One region of the Streptomyces sp. NPDC017979 genome, then DNA from elsewhere that is predicted to be linked to it. Evidence: riboswitches for the same ligand, from Rfam matches in the RefSeq annotation. Region 1 holds a riboswitch; each other region holds the start of a gene.
The links. Region 1 has a riboswitch for thiamine pyrophosphate ahead of thiO (glycine oxidase ThiO). Riboswitches for the same ligand answer to the same signal wherever they lie in the genome.
Positions count from the first base shown of each region.

Region 2: linked by a shared signal. The riboswitch ahead of ACH4E8_RS00410 (thiamine ABC transporter substrate binding subunit) and the one ahead of thiO (glycine oxidase ThiO) in region 1 are both predicted to bind thiamine pyrophosphate.
Region 3: linked by a shared signal. The riboswitch ahead of thiC (phosphomethylpyrimidine synthase ThiC) and the one ahead of thiO (glycine oxidase ThiO) in region 1 are both predicted to bind thiamine pyrophosphate.

Region 1 covers NZ_JBIRGU010000003.1:725,034-729,941, reverse strand. Annotated here, with positions in the region: gene thiE (thiamine phosphate synthase) at 1-354, opposite strand, end outside; gene ACH4E8_RS12745 (Rv2175c family DNA-binding protein) at 621-986, opposite strand; gene ACH4E8_RS12740 (NAD(P)/FAD-dependent oxidoreductase) at 1,110-2,375, opposite strand; gene ACH4E8_RS12735 (hypothetical protein) at 2,484-2,822, opposite strand; TPP riboswitch at 2,934-3,046, shown strand; gene thiO (glycine oxidase ThiO) at 3,044-4,306, shown strand; gene thiS (sulfur carrier protein ThiS) at 4,303-4,518, shown strand; gene ACH4E8_RS12720 (thiazole synthase) at 4,524-4,908, shown strand, end outside.
Region 2 covers NZ_JBIRGU010000001.1:97,958-102,865, forward strand. Annotated here, with positions in the region: gene ACH4E8_RS00405 (ABC transporter permease) at 1-802, opposite strand, end outside; gene ACH4E8_RS00410 (thiamine ABC transporter substrate binding subunit) at 868-1,971, opposite strand; TPP riboswitch at 2,052-2,162, opposite strand; gene rlmN (23S rRNA (adenine(2503)-C(2))-methyltransferase RlmN) at 2,318-3,424, opposite strand; gene ACH4E8_RS00420 (phosphatidate cytidylyltransferase) at 3,504-4,838, opposite strand; gene frr (ribosome recycling factor) at 4,838-4,908, opposite strand, start outside.
Region 3 covers NZ_JBIRGU010000009.1:239,987-244,894, forward strand. Annotated here, with positions in the region: gene ACH4E8_RS23430 (metallophosphoesterase) at 1-37, shown strand, start outside; gene ACH4E8_RS23435 (hypothetical protein) at 185-1,003, shown strand; gene thiC (phosphomethylpyrimidine synthase ThiC) at 1,369-3,162, opposite strand; TPP riboswitch at 3,157-3,329, opposite strand; gene ACH4E8_RS23445 (YibE/F family protein) at 3,401-4,786, shown strand; gene ACH4E8_RS23450 (SsgA family sporulation/cell division regulator) at 4,860-4,908, opposite strand, start outside.

The DNA.
Region 1 (4,908 bases):
GGCCGCGCTGTGGGTGGAGCGGCCGACGAGCACGTCCTCGCCGAGGATCGCCCGGGCGGCGGGGACGGGCAGGTCGCCCTGGCCCAGGTGGAGCACGTCGGAGCCGATGGCGTGGGCGACGTCGGCCCGGTCGTTCACCGCGAGCAGGGTGCCGTGGCGGCGGCAGGCGTCGGCGAAGACCTCCAGGTGGGCCAGTTCTTCGGCGGCCTCCATGCCCTTGTCGCGGAGTTGGACGACGTCGACTCCGGAGCTGAGGACGGCGTCGAGGAAGTCGGGGAGGTCGCCTTGGCGCTTGCGGGCGTCCGTGCAGAGGTAGAGCCGGGCGTCGGACAGCCGGGCGCGGAGCGTGGACATGACGGATTCCCCCGGTGGGTCGGCGGTGTGCGGGTGGCGTGCGCGGGCGCTGACGGCGGGACGGGCCGGTGGCCCGTGGGCCGCCGCCGGCAGCGCGTGCCGTCGGTCCGCGCAGTACGGCGGGCGCGCCGCGGGGACGCTCCCGCACACCGCGGATGGCTGAGTAGTTGAGCACTAGCCCCTTCGACACCCGGCGCGCGCCTCGGAAGTGTGCGCGCGGGGTGCACGGGGCGGCGGCTACCGCGGCAGCCGCCGGGCCGCGGACGTCAGACGGCGAGCGCCTGCGCCCTGCGCTTCACTTCCGTGCCGCGGTTCTCCCCGAGGGCCTGCGCCGGGGTGCCCGGCAGGCTCGGATCCGGCGTGAAGAGCCACTCCAGCATCTCTTGGTCCGTGAAGCCGTCGTCCTTCAGGAGCGTCAGGGTGCCGCTGAGGCCCTTGACCACCTTCGAGCCGCTGATGAAAGCGGCAGGGACCTGGAGTACGCGCCGCTCCCCACGGCGCACGGCGATCAGCTGGCCCTCCTTCACCAACTGGCGCACGCGCGTCACCTCGACGTCCAACATTTCGGCGATGTCGGGCAGGGTGAGCCAGTCGGGGACGAGGGCATCGATCTTTGCGTCAATCTCGGTCACGGGACAAGCCTGCCATCTGGGACCGACAGTGGGTAGCGGGAGCCCCCCGGTCGACTGCCGCCATCCGGGCGCCCCGCGGGGCGGACCACCTGGTCAGCGGCGTGGCACCGGGGCGGGCGCGCCCTAGCTGGACGCGGCCTTCAGGGGGACCGAGGGGTCCGCGGCGAGCCGCGGATCCAGCCGTCCGCCGGCCTGGACGACGCGTCGGCCCTGGGCCAGGTCGCGCGGTCGGCCGACGGCGAGCAGGGCGACGAGCACGCCGTCCCGCAGCCACAGCACCGACCAGGCGGGGTCGGCGGGGCTGCCGCGCCACACGAGCGCGTCGGCGTCCGCGTGGTTGCCGACGTACTGCACGAACCGGCCGAACTGCTCGGACCAGAAGTACGGCACGGGGTCGTAGACCTCCGGCGGCTCGGCCGCCGCAGCCGTGGCACCGGCCGGGCCCGCGCCGGCCAATTCGGCGATGACGTTGACGGCGACGGTGCGCGGCCCCTGGAGCGCGTTGTCCCAGTGGTGCACCAGCAGGCGCCGGCCGTAGCGGGCCGAGGGGAAGGACGCGCAGTCCCCCACCGCGTACACGCCGGTCAGCGAGGTCCGCAGATGCGCGTCGGCGGTGACGGCACCGTCCGGGTCGGTGGCGATCCCGGAGCCGGCGAGCCAGCCGGTGGCGGGGCGGGCGCCGATGCCGACGACGACGGCGTCGGCGGGGAAGCGCCGCCCGTCGGCCAGGACGACGCTCCCGGGCTCGACCCCGGCCACGCGCGCGCCGGTGACCAGGTCGACGCCGGCTTCGGCGTACCACTGCGCCATGGGGGCGGTGACCTCGGCGGGCAGCGCTTCGGCGAGGGGCCGGTCGGCGGCCTCGACGACGGTGACGGCGCAGCCGGCCTCCCGGGCCGCGGTGGCGAACTCGGCGCCGATCCAGCCGGCGCCCACCACGACGATGTCGTGCTGCCGGCTGAGGACGGGCTTGAGCCGCTCGGCGTCGTCGAGCGTGCGCAGCAGGTGGACGCCGGGGACGGCGGCCGTCCCGGGCAGGGTGACGGGTTCGGCGCCGCTGGCGATGACCAGGACGTCGTACGGGACGGGCCCGGCTTCGGTGTCCAGCTCGCGTGCGGAGTGGCGCAGCCCGGTCACCTCGCAGCCGAGCCGGAGCTCGACGGCGAGCGCCTCGAAGTCGACGTCGAAGGCGGAGTCCTCGGCCTTGCCGAGCAGGACGGCCTTGGAGAGCGGGGGGCGGTCGTAGGGCTGGTGGGGTTCGGCGCCGATCAGGGTGACGGGGCCGACGAAGCCGCCCTCCCGCAGGGCGACGGCGGTCTGCACACCCGCCATGCCCGCACCGACGATGACCACGCCTCGCGCCTGCTGCTGTGTCTGCTGCTCGCTCACCCGTCAACCTTACGCACCTGACGAACCGTCAGAACAGTGGGGTGTCGCACACCGGCCCGGCGCCCGCGCCTGGCGCGCACCCGACGCCCGCGCCCGGGCTCGCAACCCCTACGGCACCTGCTCCACGACGCTCGTCCCGTTGCCCTCCTGCGACTCCCACTCCCAGCTCTCCTCCAGCCGGATGCGCCCGTCGGGCAGCTCCACCACGGTCGAGACGCAGTGCCCCGCCGAGGTGCTGCCGTCGGTGCGCAACTGGACGTAGCGGAAGTCCAGCCGGTCGCCTTCGCGGGTGCCGACCAGATGGCCGCGGACCACGTCCCCGCCCTCGTAATGGGCCCAGACCCGGCCGTCCTGCTCGTGGTACGCAAAGCGGGTGCGCACCCCGACCTGACCCGGCGCCTGATCGGCGACGGGCGACAGCACGAGTCCGTCCAGCGAGCCTGCCACGGTGAACCGTCCTTTCGCGCTCATGCGCCCCGGACGCGCCCGGAGCACGGTGTCCCACCGGCCCCGACCGCCCTTACGGCACGTCACGGGCTGGGGTTAGGGTGGCCACCGTAAAGCACCCGCGGGAGCCCGGACGCACCGGGCTGAGAGGGAGGCTGGGCGGCCTCCGACCGTACGAACCTGATCCGGGTCATGCCGGCGAAGGGAGGAGCTGAAGACCCATGCCGCACGCTCTTTGGCCATCGGGGAGCCCCGAACCACCGCGGACGACGGGGCCACCGCCCGCACCGTCACCCACGACACCGCCGGCACCGCTGCCCGCACCGACCACGCGCCCCGCCGACGTCCTCGTCATCGGCGGCGGCATCATCGGGCTCGTCACGGCCTGGCGCACCGCCCAGCGCGGCCTGCGCGTCACCGTGCTGGACCCGGCGCCCGGCGGCGGCGCCGCGCAGGTCGCGGCCGGCATGCTCGCCGCGGTCACCGAACTCCACTACGGGGAACAGGCGTTGCTCGCCCTCAACCTGGAGTCGGCCCGCCGCTACCCGGACTTCGCCGCCGAACTCGAAGAAGCCAGCGGATCGGACATCGGATACCGCGCCTGCGGCACGCTCGCCGTCGCGCTCGACGCCGACGACCGCGCCCATCTGCGGGAGCTGCACGCACTCCAGCAGCGCTCCGGGCTGGAGTCCGAATGGCTCACCGGCCGTGAGTGCCGCCGGCTGGAACCGATGCTGGCGCCGGGCGTACGCGGCGGGCTACGGGTCGACGGGGACCACCAGGTCGATCCTCGGCGGCTCGCGTCCGCGCTGCTCACCGCCTGCCAACGGGCCGGCGTCACCTTCCACCGGGACCGGGCGGCCCGGCTGCTGGTGGACCGCGACCGGGCCGTGGGCGTCGCCCTCGCGGACGGCACCCGGCTGGCCGCCGGCCAGACCGTGCTCGCCGCGGGCAGCCTCAGTGGCCGGCTCGACGGGCTGCCTCCTTCCGTACGCCCACCGGTGCGGCCGGTGAAGGGGCAGGTCATCCGCCTCCGGGTGCCCGCGCCCTACGCCCCCTTCCTGTCCCGGACCGTGCGCGCCGTCGTCCGCGGCAGCCACGTCTATCTGGTGCCCCGCGAGAGCGGGGAGCTCGTCATCGGCGCGACCAGCGAGGAGCTGGGCTGGGACACCACCGTCACCGCCGGCGGGGTCTACGAACTGCTGCGGGACGCCCATGAACTCGTCCCCGGCATCACGGAACTCCCGCTCACGGAGACCCGCGCCGGACTGCGGCCCGGCTCGCCCGACAACGCACCGCTGCTCGGCCCGACCGAGCTGCCGGGCCTGCTGCTGGCCACCGGCCACTACCGCAACGGCGTCCTCCTGACCCCGCTGACCGGCGACGTGCTCGCCGCGGCCCTGACCGACGGCGCCCTGCCCGAAGAAGCCCATCCCTTCACCCCCGCTCGCTTCACCCCCGTCCCTCAGGAGCAGCCCGTATGAACAGTTTTCCCCTGGTTGTCTCCGTCAACGGCGAACGGCGTGAACTCGCCACGCCCACCACGCTCGCCGCCCTCGTCGCCGAGCTGACCGCGGCCCCCGCCGGCGTCGCCGCCGCCGTCAACGAGACCGTCGTCCCGCGCAGCGCCTGGCCCGGCACGCTCCTGGGCGACGGCGACCGCGTCGAAGTCCTCACCGCCGTGCAGGGAGGGTGAGCGACGTGGCCGACGACCTGCTGACCATCGGCGACACCACCTTCACGTCCCGACTGATCATGGGGACGGGCGGGGCGCCCAGCCTCGACGTCCTCGAACGCTCCCTCGTCGCCAGCGGCACCCAGCTCACCACCGTCGCGATGCGCCGCGTCGACCCCACCGTGCAGGGCTCCGTGCTCTCCGTGCTGACCCGCCTGGGCATCCGGGTCCTGCCCAACACCGCCGGCTGCTTCACCGCAGGCGAGGCGGTGCTGACCGCCCGCCTGGCCCGCGAGGCCCTGGGCACCGACTGGGTCAAGCTGGAGGTCGTCGCCGACGAGCGGACCCTGCTGCCCGACCCGGTCGAGCTGCTGGACGCCGCGGAGACCCTGGTCGACGACGGTTTCACGG
Region 2 (4,908 bases), on a different contig from region 1:
GGCGGGCGGTGGACGTGGGGTCCACCAGCGTCAGCGCGCCCTCCCGGCGCCGCACCGTCCACGCGTGCACGCCCAATACCGCGCCGACGGCGGCGAACTGCACCAGGGTCAGGACGGCGGCCGTGCGCAGGTCCAACAGTTGCGCGGTCTGCCGGTAGATCTCCACCTCCAAGGTGGCGAAGCCGGGGCCGCCCAGGATCTGGACCACGCCGAAGGAGGTGAAGGTGAAGAGGAAGACCATCAGCGCCGCGGCGGCCAGGGACGGCGCGAGCGCCGGGAGCGTGACCGTGCGCCAGGCGGCGAAGCGGCCGGCGCCCAGCACCCGCGCCGCCTCCTCCTGACGCGGGTCGAGCTGTGCCCACAGGCCGCCCACGGTCCGCACCACCACGGCGTAGTTGAAGAAGACGTGCGCGAGGAGGATCGCCCACACCGTGGTGTCGAGCCGGATCCCGAACGTCTCGTCGAGCAGTCCGCCGCGGCCCAGCAGCGCGAGGAAGGCGGTGCCGACGACGACGGTCGGCAGCACGAACGGCACGGTCACCACGGCCCGCAGCAGCCGCTTGCCCGGGAAGTCGTAGCGGGCCGTGACGTACGCTCCCGGCAGCGCGACGAGCAGGGTGAGCGCGGTCGACGCGAGCGCCTGCCAGGTGGTGAACCACAGCACGTCGAGGACGTCCGGGCGGCTCAGCACCTCACCGATGCGCCCGAACTGCCAACGACCGCCGTCCCGCAGCCCGCGGCCGACGATCGCGGCCACGGGGTACGCGAAGAAGACGCCGAAGAACGCGACGGGCAGCGCCATCAGGGCGAGCCGCGTCGCGTTCCCCGTGCGGGGCGCCCGGCCGCGGCGGCCCGCCGCGGGCCGGGCTACTTCACCACGAGCGAGGACCACGTCTGAACCCACTGCTCACGGTTCTTGGAAATGGTGTCGGGCGCCAGCGTCGCCGGCTTCTCGACCACCGCGCCGTGCCGGGTGAACAGCTCGGGCAGCTTCGCCCCGCTGACCACCGGGTTGACGAACATGTTCAGCGGCATGTCCTCCTGGAAGGTCTTGGAGACCATGAAGTCCAGCAGGGCCTTTCCGCCGGCCTCGTTCTTCGCGCCCTTCAGCAGGCCCGCGAACTCGACCTGTCGGAAGCAGGTTCCGGTGGCGACGCCGGTGGGCGCCTCGGTCGGCTGCGGCTCGGCGAACAGCACCTCGACCGGCGGGCTGGAGGCGTACGAAACCACCAGCGGCCGGTCCGCCTTGGCCTTCTTTCCGCCGGCGGACCCGGAGAACTCCTCGTTGTAAGCCTGCTCCCAGCCGTCGACGACCTTGACGCCGTTGCCCTTGAGCTGCTTCCAGTAGTCCTGCCAACCGTCCTCGCCGAAGTGCGCGACGGTGCCGAGGACGAAGCTCAGGCCCGGGGAGGACGTGGCCGCGTTCTCCACGACCAGCAGGTCCTTGTACTCGGGCTTGGCCAGGTCCTCGAAGGTCTGCGGCGGCGCGAGCTTCTTGTCCGCGAAGTACTTCTTGTCGTAGTTGACGCAGACGTCGCCGGTGTCGATCGGGGTGACCCGGTGCTTGTCCTTGTCGAGCTGCACGGTGGCCGGCACCTGGTCGAGGCCCTTGGCCTCGTGCGGGGTGAAGACGCCGTTGTCGAGCGCCCGGGACAGCAGGGTGTTGTCGACGCCGAAGAACACGTCGCCCTGCGGAGAGCCCTTCGTCAGGATCTCCTTGTTGAGCGCGACCGCGGTGTCCCCGCTCTTGAGGACCTTGACGGTGTAGCCGGTCTGCCGGGTGAACTCCTTGAGCACGGCCTCGGAGGCGGCGAAGGAATCGTGGCTCACCAGCGTGACCGTCTTCGAGCCCTTGCCGTCGCCGCCCTTGGCACCGGAGTCACCGGAGGACTCGCCGCCGCAGGCGGCGAGCACGCTCACGCCGAGCGCCGCGGCCAGCGCGGCGGCCGTCTTCTTCCTGATACTGCTCACGGATGGATTCCTCCTGGGGGTGGCCAGGAAGAGACGCGGCCCGGCCCGGTCCCGTCGTGGACCCGGGCAGGGCGCAACAGCTTGAGTGGTGACCGAACTTCCTACCCAGAATGACCTGGGCGAGGTTCAGAGGGTCTGCGGTCTGATGGGTACCGCACTCTCAGCGCTGTGGCGCTCCCCTGTCGGATTTATGTAGATGTACGGGTCAGCTTACAAGGTCACCCGCGGACGGCAGCAGGGGTGGGTGGCCGTGCGCACCCTCGCCCCGAGTCCTGCGCCCGCGGCCCGACATCCGAACTCGGCCTCGTGGCCCGCCCTGCTGAGGGACCTACTGAGGGAGCTGCCGTCAGCGCTCGGACGCCGCGAGCTGTCCGCACGCGCCGTCGATCTCCTGACCCCGGGTGTCCCGCACCGTGACCGGAACGCCGTGCGCCGCGATCGCCGCCACGAACGCCTTCTCGTCCTCCGGCCTCGACGCCGTCCACTTCGACCCCGGAGTGGGGTTCAGCGGAATCAGGTTCACATGGACGCGTCGGCCCTTCAGGAGCCGTCCCAGCAGGTCACCGCGCCACGCTTGGTCGTTGATGTCACGGATCAGCGCGTACTCGATGGAGACGCGGCGGCCCGACTTCTCCGCGTACTCCCACGCGGCGTCCAGGACCTCGCGGACCTTCCAGCGGGTGTTCACCGGGACGAGCGTGTCACGCAGCTCGTCGTCCGGGGCGTGCAGCGACAACGCGAGCCGGCACTTGAAGCCCTCGTCCGCGAAGCGGAGCATCGCCGGCACCAGGCCGACGGTGGAGACCGTGATCCCGCGCTGGGACAGTCCGAGGCCGTCGGGCTCGGGGTCGGTGAGCCGACGGATCGCGCCGACCACCCGCTTGTAGTTCGCCAGCGGCTCGCCCATGCCCATGAAGACGATGTTCGACAGCCGGGCGGGGCCGCCGGGGACCTCGCCGTCGCGCAGGGCCCGCATCCCGTCCACGATCTGGTGCACGATCTCCGCGGTCGACAGGTTGCGGTCGAGGCCGGCCTGCCCGGTGGCGCAGAACGGGCAGTTCATCCCGCAGCCGGCCTGGGAGGAGATGCACATCGTCACCCGGTCGGGATAGCGCATCAGCACGGACTCGACGAGCGTCCCGTCGTGCAGCCGCCACAGGGTCTTGCGGGTGGTGTCCTCGTCGCAGGAGATGTGCCGCACCACCGACATCAGATCGGGCAGCAGCTCCGCGGCCAGCTTCTCCCGCGCGGCGGCCGGGATGTCCGTCCACTGCGCCGGGTCGTGCGCGTACCGGGCGAAGTAGTGCTGCGAGAGCTGCTTGGCGCGGAAGGGCTTCTCGCCGATCGCGGCGACGGCGTCCTTCCGCTCGGCGGGCGAGAGGTCGGCGAGGTGCCTCGGGGGCTTCTTGGCTCCGCGAGGCGCGATGAATGTGAGTTCTCCGGGCTTGGGCATGGTCCATCCAGTGTCGCAGAGATACGACGAAGGGCTCGCCATCCTGTGGATAACAAGCCCTTCACCGTGAAGCCGCAGGTCAGCCGCTTCCTACGAACACCACGAACAACAACCAGACCACGGGCGCCGTCGGCAGCAACGAGTCCAACCGGTCCATGATGCCGCCGTGTCCCGGCAGCAGCGTGCCCATGTCCTTGATGCCGAGGTCTCGCTTGATCATCGACTCGCCGAGGTCTCCCAGCGTCGCGCTGACCGCCACCGCGAGGCCCAGCAGCAGACCCTGCCACCAGGTGCCGTCGTCGATCATGAACTGCATGCACAGCGCGCCCGCCACCATGGCGAAGCCCACCGCGCCCAACAGCCCCTCGCGGGTCTTCCCGGGACTGATCCGCGGAGCGAGCTTGCGCTTGCCGAAGCGCCAGCCGACCGCGTACGCGCCGGTGTCGCTGACCACCGTGAGGAGGAGGAACGCGAACACCCGCCAGGCACCGTCGTCGGCCGTGAGCATCATGGCGACGAAGGTCGCCAGGAACGGCACGTAGAACACGGCGAAGATCCCCGCCGTGACGTCCTTCAGGTACCCCTCGGGCGGCTCCGTCATCCGCCACACCAGCACGGCGAGGGCCGTGAGCGCCGTGGCGACCCAGGCGCCCTCCGCGCCGCGCACGTACCCGGCGACCACCATCGCCGCGCCGCCGACGGCGAGCGGCACCAGCGGCGCCTTGATCTCCTTGCGCTCCGCCAGCCGGGAGGTGAGCTCCCACAGGCCGACCACGACGGCGACCACGACGACGCCGACGAACACCGCCTTGACGAAGAAGAGCGACGCGATGATCACCGCACCGAGGCCGACGCCGACCCCTATGGCCGCCCGCAGGTCACGGCCGGCACGCTTCTTCACACCGCTCTCCCCCGTGCGCCGGGCTCCGTGCCGGGCTGCCGGCTGACCGGGCTGCTGCGGCGGCTGCGCCGCGGACGCGACCGGCTCCGTCGGCCCCGTACCGGGAGCTGACGAACCCCCGCCCGCACCCGCACGTCGCTCGTGCCCGGAGCGCCCGCCCCGGTCCTTCTGACCGGACGGGCCGCCCATACGGCGTCTGTGCGACGACTCGGGTGCCGGCGGCTGCGCACCGGCACCCGGCGCCGGCTCCCGCGGGACCTCGTCACGGAACAGCGGACCGTTCAGCCGGGGCGACTCCCGCTCGCCGTCGTCCCTGTGGTCGCGGTCGCCGGGACCGTTGCCGTTGGCGTTTCTACCTGCGTCGGGGAAGTCCGGCACGATGGGCATGGGCCGAGTCTGCTGTGCCTCATGCCCATCGAAGGCGGGACCCGCCGAGGCAGGACCCTGGTCGTGCGGACGCCACCCTCCGGTGTAGTCGGCCCTCTGCGGGGCCCCCCAGGAAGCGTCGTTCATCAGACTTCGAGCAGCTCGGCTTCCTTGTGCTTGAGCAGCTCGTCGACCTGCGCCACGTACTTGGCGGTGG
Region 3 (4,908 bases), on a different contig from region 1:
AAAGCTGCTGGTCGTCCAGCTTCCGCTACCCGCCTGACGCAAGCCGGGTACGCGTTTTATCTCAACCCCTGTCACTCCGTGCCGTAACCGCTCTACCATCGGCTTGTCCGACGCAGGCACTCCTCCACCAACGCCCAATCGCCCGTCCGGTACGGGTGGTTCCGGCCTTACGGAGCATCGGGGGATGCACATGAACAGCGCTCCGCACCTACAGAACGAGGACCGCGCCGAGTTCGAGCGCCTCCTCGAAGACGCCCTGCGCAACGCCCATGAGCGGCCCGATCTCGCCACCGTGGGGCAACGCCTGAACGCGGCACAGCTGCGCACGATGGCGCTGAACGCCACGGCGCTGATCACCGCCTCCGCCGCGCCCGAGTACGAGCACTACGTCAGGATCCGCGAAGAGGCCCGCTCGCCGACCGCCGCGGGCGACCGGGACCGGCCCAGGATCCACGTCGCCGGCGACGGCAGCGGCGCCGGCTTCGCGGCCGTGGTCGCGGTGCTCGCCCCGGTCCTCGCCGGCATCGCCGCGCTGCTGTTCCTGCTGGTCGGGTACGTCCTCAAGATGCTCGACCCGCCGCCGTCGTTCGCCCAGGCCCTGGTGTCGGCCGGCTGGTTCTTCGCCGCCCTCACCGCGGCGGCGATCCTGTACGCGGGGGTCGGCCTGTTGCGCACCGCGCTGCGCAACAGCGCTACGCAACTGCCGGCGGAGGAGTTGTCGAACGAACTCCCCGACGAGGTGGCGCGCGCCAAGGACGCCTGGCTCCACGCGGTGCTGGAGCGCGGCGTCCTGCCGTTCCTCCGGATCGCGTTGGAGGACCCGGCCGTGGACCCGGTGTCCGGTGCGCCGCCGCGGCCGGTGACCCGGATGCCGAAGGTGGGGTACGACAGCCCGGACTACTCCAGTCCGAGCGAGGGCAAGTCGGCGGGGCAGCGGCCCACCTTCACCAGCCCCGACTTCACCAGCCCGGACTTCGGGGGGCCCGAGAACCGCCCGGAGTGACCGCGCGGTGTCGGGGCGACGTCGCGGTACGGGGGTGCGGCGCGCGCCGCACCCCACGCCCGTCGGGGCGCCCCGGGGGGCGGGCGGCCCCGTCAACCCGGCGGCCCCGGGGGGGGCGGGGCGGGTGGGGGGGCGGGGGCGGGGCGCCGGGGGGGGGGTGGTGGTGCGCCCCCCGGGGGGCCGCCCGCCCCCCGCGGGCCCCCCGGGGGTGGGCCCCCCCCCGCCCCCCGGGGGGGGGGGCGGGGGGGGGGGGGGGCGGCGGGGGGGGGGGGGGGGGCCGCCCCCCCCCCCCCCCCACGCCCGTCGGGCCGACCGGTGGACCGGTCGGCCCAGTCAACCGGTCGGCCCGGTCGGCGGCGTGCAGGTCATTCGGCCATCGGCAGGTACACCCTGTTGCCGCTCGCCGCGAACTCCTTGGACTTCTGGAGCATCCCCTCGGTGATCTCCTCCGCCGTCGCGTCCGCCGACGCCGCCCCGCCGAACTGCTCCGAGATGGACTGGCTGATCTTCATCGAGCAGAACTTCGGGCCGCACATCGAGCAGAAGTGCGCCGTCTTCGCCGGCTCGGCCGGCAGCGTCTCGTCGTGGAACTCCCGTGCGGTGTCCGGGTCGAGCGCCAGGTTGAACTGGTCCTCCCAGCGGAACTCGAACCGCGCGTCGGAGAGCGCGTCGTCCCACTCCTGCGCCCCCGGGTGCCCCTTGGCGAGGTCCGCCGCGTGCGCCGCGATCTTGTACGTGATCACTCCGGTCTTCACGTCGTCCCGGTTGGGCAGCCCCAGGTGCTCCTTGGGCGTCACGTAACAGAGCATGGCCGTGCCCCACCAGGCGATCATCGCCGCGCCGATGCCGGAGGTGATGTGGTCGTACGCCGGCGCCACGTCCGTGGTGAGCGGGCCGAGGGTGTAGAACGGCGCCTCCTCGCAGATCTCCTGCTGGAGGTCGATGTTCTCCTTGATCTTGTGCATGGGCACGTGACCGGGGCCCTCGATCATGGTCTGCACGTTCATCCGCTTGGCGATCTTGTTGAGCTCGCCGAGCGTCTTCAGCTCGGCGAACTGCGCCTCGTCGTTGGCGTCCGCGATGGAGCCGGGCCGCAGCCCGTCACCGAGGGAGTACGTCACGTCGTACGCGGCGAGGATCTCGCACAGCTCCTCGAAGTGCTCGTACAGGAACGACTCCTTGTGGTGCGCCAGGCACCAGGCGGCCATGATCGAGCCGCCGCGGGAGACGATGCCGGTCTTGCGGCGGGCGGTGAGCGGCACGTACCGCAGCAGTACGCCGGCGTGCACCGTCATGTAGTCGACGCCCTGCTCGGCCTGCTCGATCACGGTGTCCTTGTAGATCTCCCAGGTCAGCTCCTCGGCCTTGCCGTCGACCTTCTCCAGCGCCTGGTACAGCGGCACGGTGCCGATCGGCACGGGGGAGTTGCGCAGCACCCACTCCCGGGTGGTGTGGATGTTGCGGCCGGTGGACAGGTCCATGACGGTGTCGGCGCCCCAGCGGGTGGCCCAGGTCATCTTCTCCACCTCCTCCTCGATGGAGGAGGTCACGGCGGAGTTGCCGATGTTGGCGTTGACCTTCACCAGGAACCGCTTGCCGATGATCATCGGCTCGATCTCCGGGTGGTTGACGTTGGCCGGCAGCACGGCGCGGCCGGCCGCGATCTCCTCCCGCACGACCTCGGGGGAGACGTTCTCCCGCAGGGCGACGAACTCCATCTCGGGGGTGATCTCGCCGCGGCGGGCGTAGGCGAGTTGGGTCACCGGCCGGCCGTCCCGGCCGCGGCGCGGCTGGCGCGGGCGCCCGGGGAAGACCGCGTCGAGGTTGCGCAGCCCGCCGCGGGGCGAGGTGTGCTTGATCCCGTCGTCCTCGGGGCGAACGGGGCGGCCCGCGTACTCCTCGGTGTCGCCGCGGGCGACGATCCAGCTCTCGCGCAGCGGGACCAGACCGCGGCGCACGTCGGTCTCGACGGTGGGGTCGGTGTACGGGCCGGAGGTGTCGTACAGCGTCACGTCCCGGCCGTTGGTGAGGTGCACCTGACGGACCGGCACCCGCAGGTCGGGGCGGGAACCCCCGACGTACGCCTTGTGCCAGCCCGGTGTGCGCTCGCCGTCGACAGCGGGTTCGACGGCAGGCGTGCGTGCGTCCTGAACGGTCATGGAAGACCTACTCCCTACGCCGGCATTACCCGGTAACAGGTTCGGCGGTCGACGCAGCGGTGTCCGGGACGTGTGGCGTGCCGGCGCTTTCGCGATCGGCCCTGCAGTACGTCTACGGAGGTCAGCGCCCTCTCAGCCCGGTGCTCCGAGCTCCCGCGTGTGCAAAGGTGGCACCACGCTAGCGTCATTTCTGGCGTGCTGGCCAGGGGGCCCCTGCCGTTCTTGCGATGATCGGTCGGTGACCTCACCACCGCCCGGCCCCCAGCAGGGTCCTGCTCCCCAGCCCGCGCCCGGCCATGAACACGGCCACCAACACGGCCCTGGACACGGCCACGGACACGGACACAGCCACGGGCACGGGCCCGCCGCGCCCGTCTCGCGGCATCTGCGCCGGGTCATCGCCGCGGTGCTGATCCCTTTCGCCACGGCGGTCGTCGTGGGTCTCGCCATCCTCTGGCCCGGCTCGGCGCCCGGCCACGAGCGCACCGGCGTGGGCTTCGACCGACAGACCGAACAGGCCACGGTGACCCGGATCGAGCGGATCGACTGCAAGTCCGTGAACTCCGCCCAGGTGCCGCCGACCGGCGACGCCAGCACGCCCCAGGGCCGCGAGGCGATCGCCGCGCAGCAGGGCGAGTGCAAGAAGGCCACCATCACGATCGACTCCGGCCAGCACAAGGGCCGCGCCTTCGCGGAGATCGTCCAGCCCGACGCGGTGCGGCAGTTGGAGAAGGGGCAGGAGGTGGTGGTGGCGTACGCGCCGGACGCGCCGCCGGACCTTCAGTACGCCGTCATCGACGTGAACCGGAAGGTTCCGCTGGCGGTGGTGGCCGGGATCTTCGCCCTCGCGGTGGTGCTGGTGGGGCGGATGCGCGGGGTGATGGCGCTGATTGCGCTGGTGATCTCGTTCGCCGTACTGACGCTGTTCATCCTGCCGGCGATCTTGGAGGGGTCCAACCCGCTGGTCGTCGCGGTGGTCGGGGCGAGCGCCATCATGCTGATCGCGCTCTACATGTGTCACGGGCTGACGGCGCGCACCTCGGTCGCGGTCCTCGGGACGCTGATCTCGCTGCTGTTGATCGGGCTGCTCGGTTCGATCTTCATCGAGTGGGCGGTGCTGTCGGGCAACACCGACGACAACACCGGTCTGATCCACGGTCTCTATCCGGAGATCGACATGAGCGGTCTGCTGCTGGCGGGCGTCATCATCGGCTCGCTCGGGGTGCTCGACGACGTGACGGTCACCCAGACCTCGGCCGTGTGGGAGTTGCGGCAGGCCGATCCGGGGATGGGGCCGCGGGCGCTGTACCGCGCGGCCATCCGGATCGGTCGCGACCACATCGCCTCCGTGGTGAACACGTTGGTGCTCGCCTACGCGGGTGCCGCGCTGCCGTTGTTGCTGCTCTTCACCATCGCGCAGAGCGGGGTGGCGACGGTCGCCAACAGCGAGTTGGTGGCGGAGGAGATCGTCCGGACCCTCGTGGGGTCGATCGGACTGGTCGCTTCGGTCCCGGTGACCACCGCGCTCGCGGCGCTGGTGGTCTCCGCCGACCGTCCGCAGGCGGGTGGGGCGGCGGTGCCCGCGAGCCGTGGTTCGGGCCGGGGCCGGCGCCGCAAGAAGTAGCTGCGCGGGCCGGTCGGCCCGAAGGAGCGACGGCGCGGCCCGGCCAGCCGGGCGAGGGGGCGGCGCGGGCCGGTCAGCCGGCGTTCTCCCCGGTGAGGATGGACCTGAGCACCTGTTCCAGG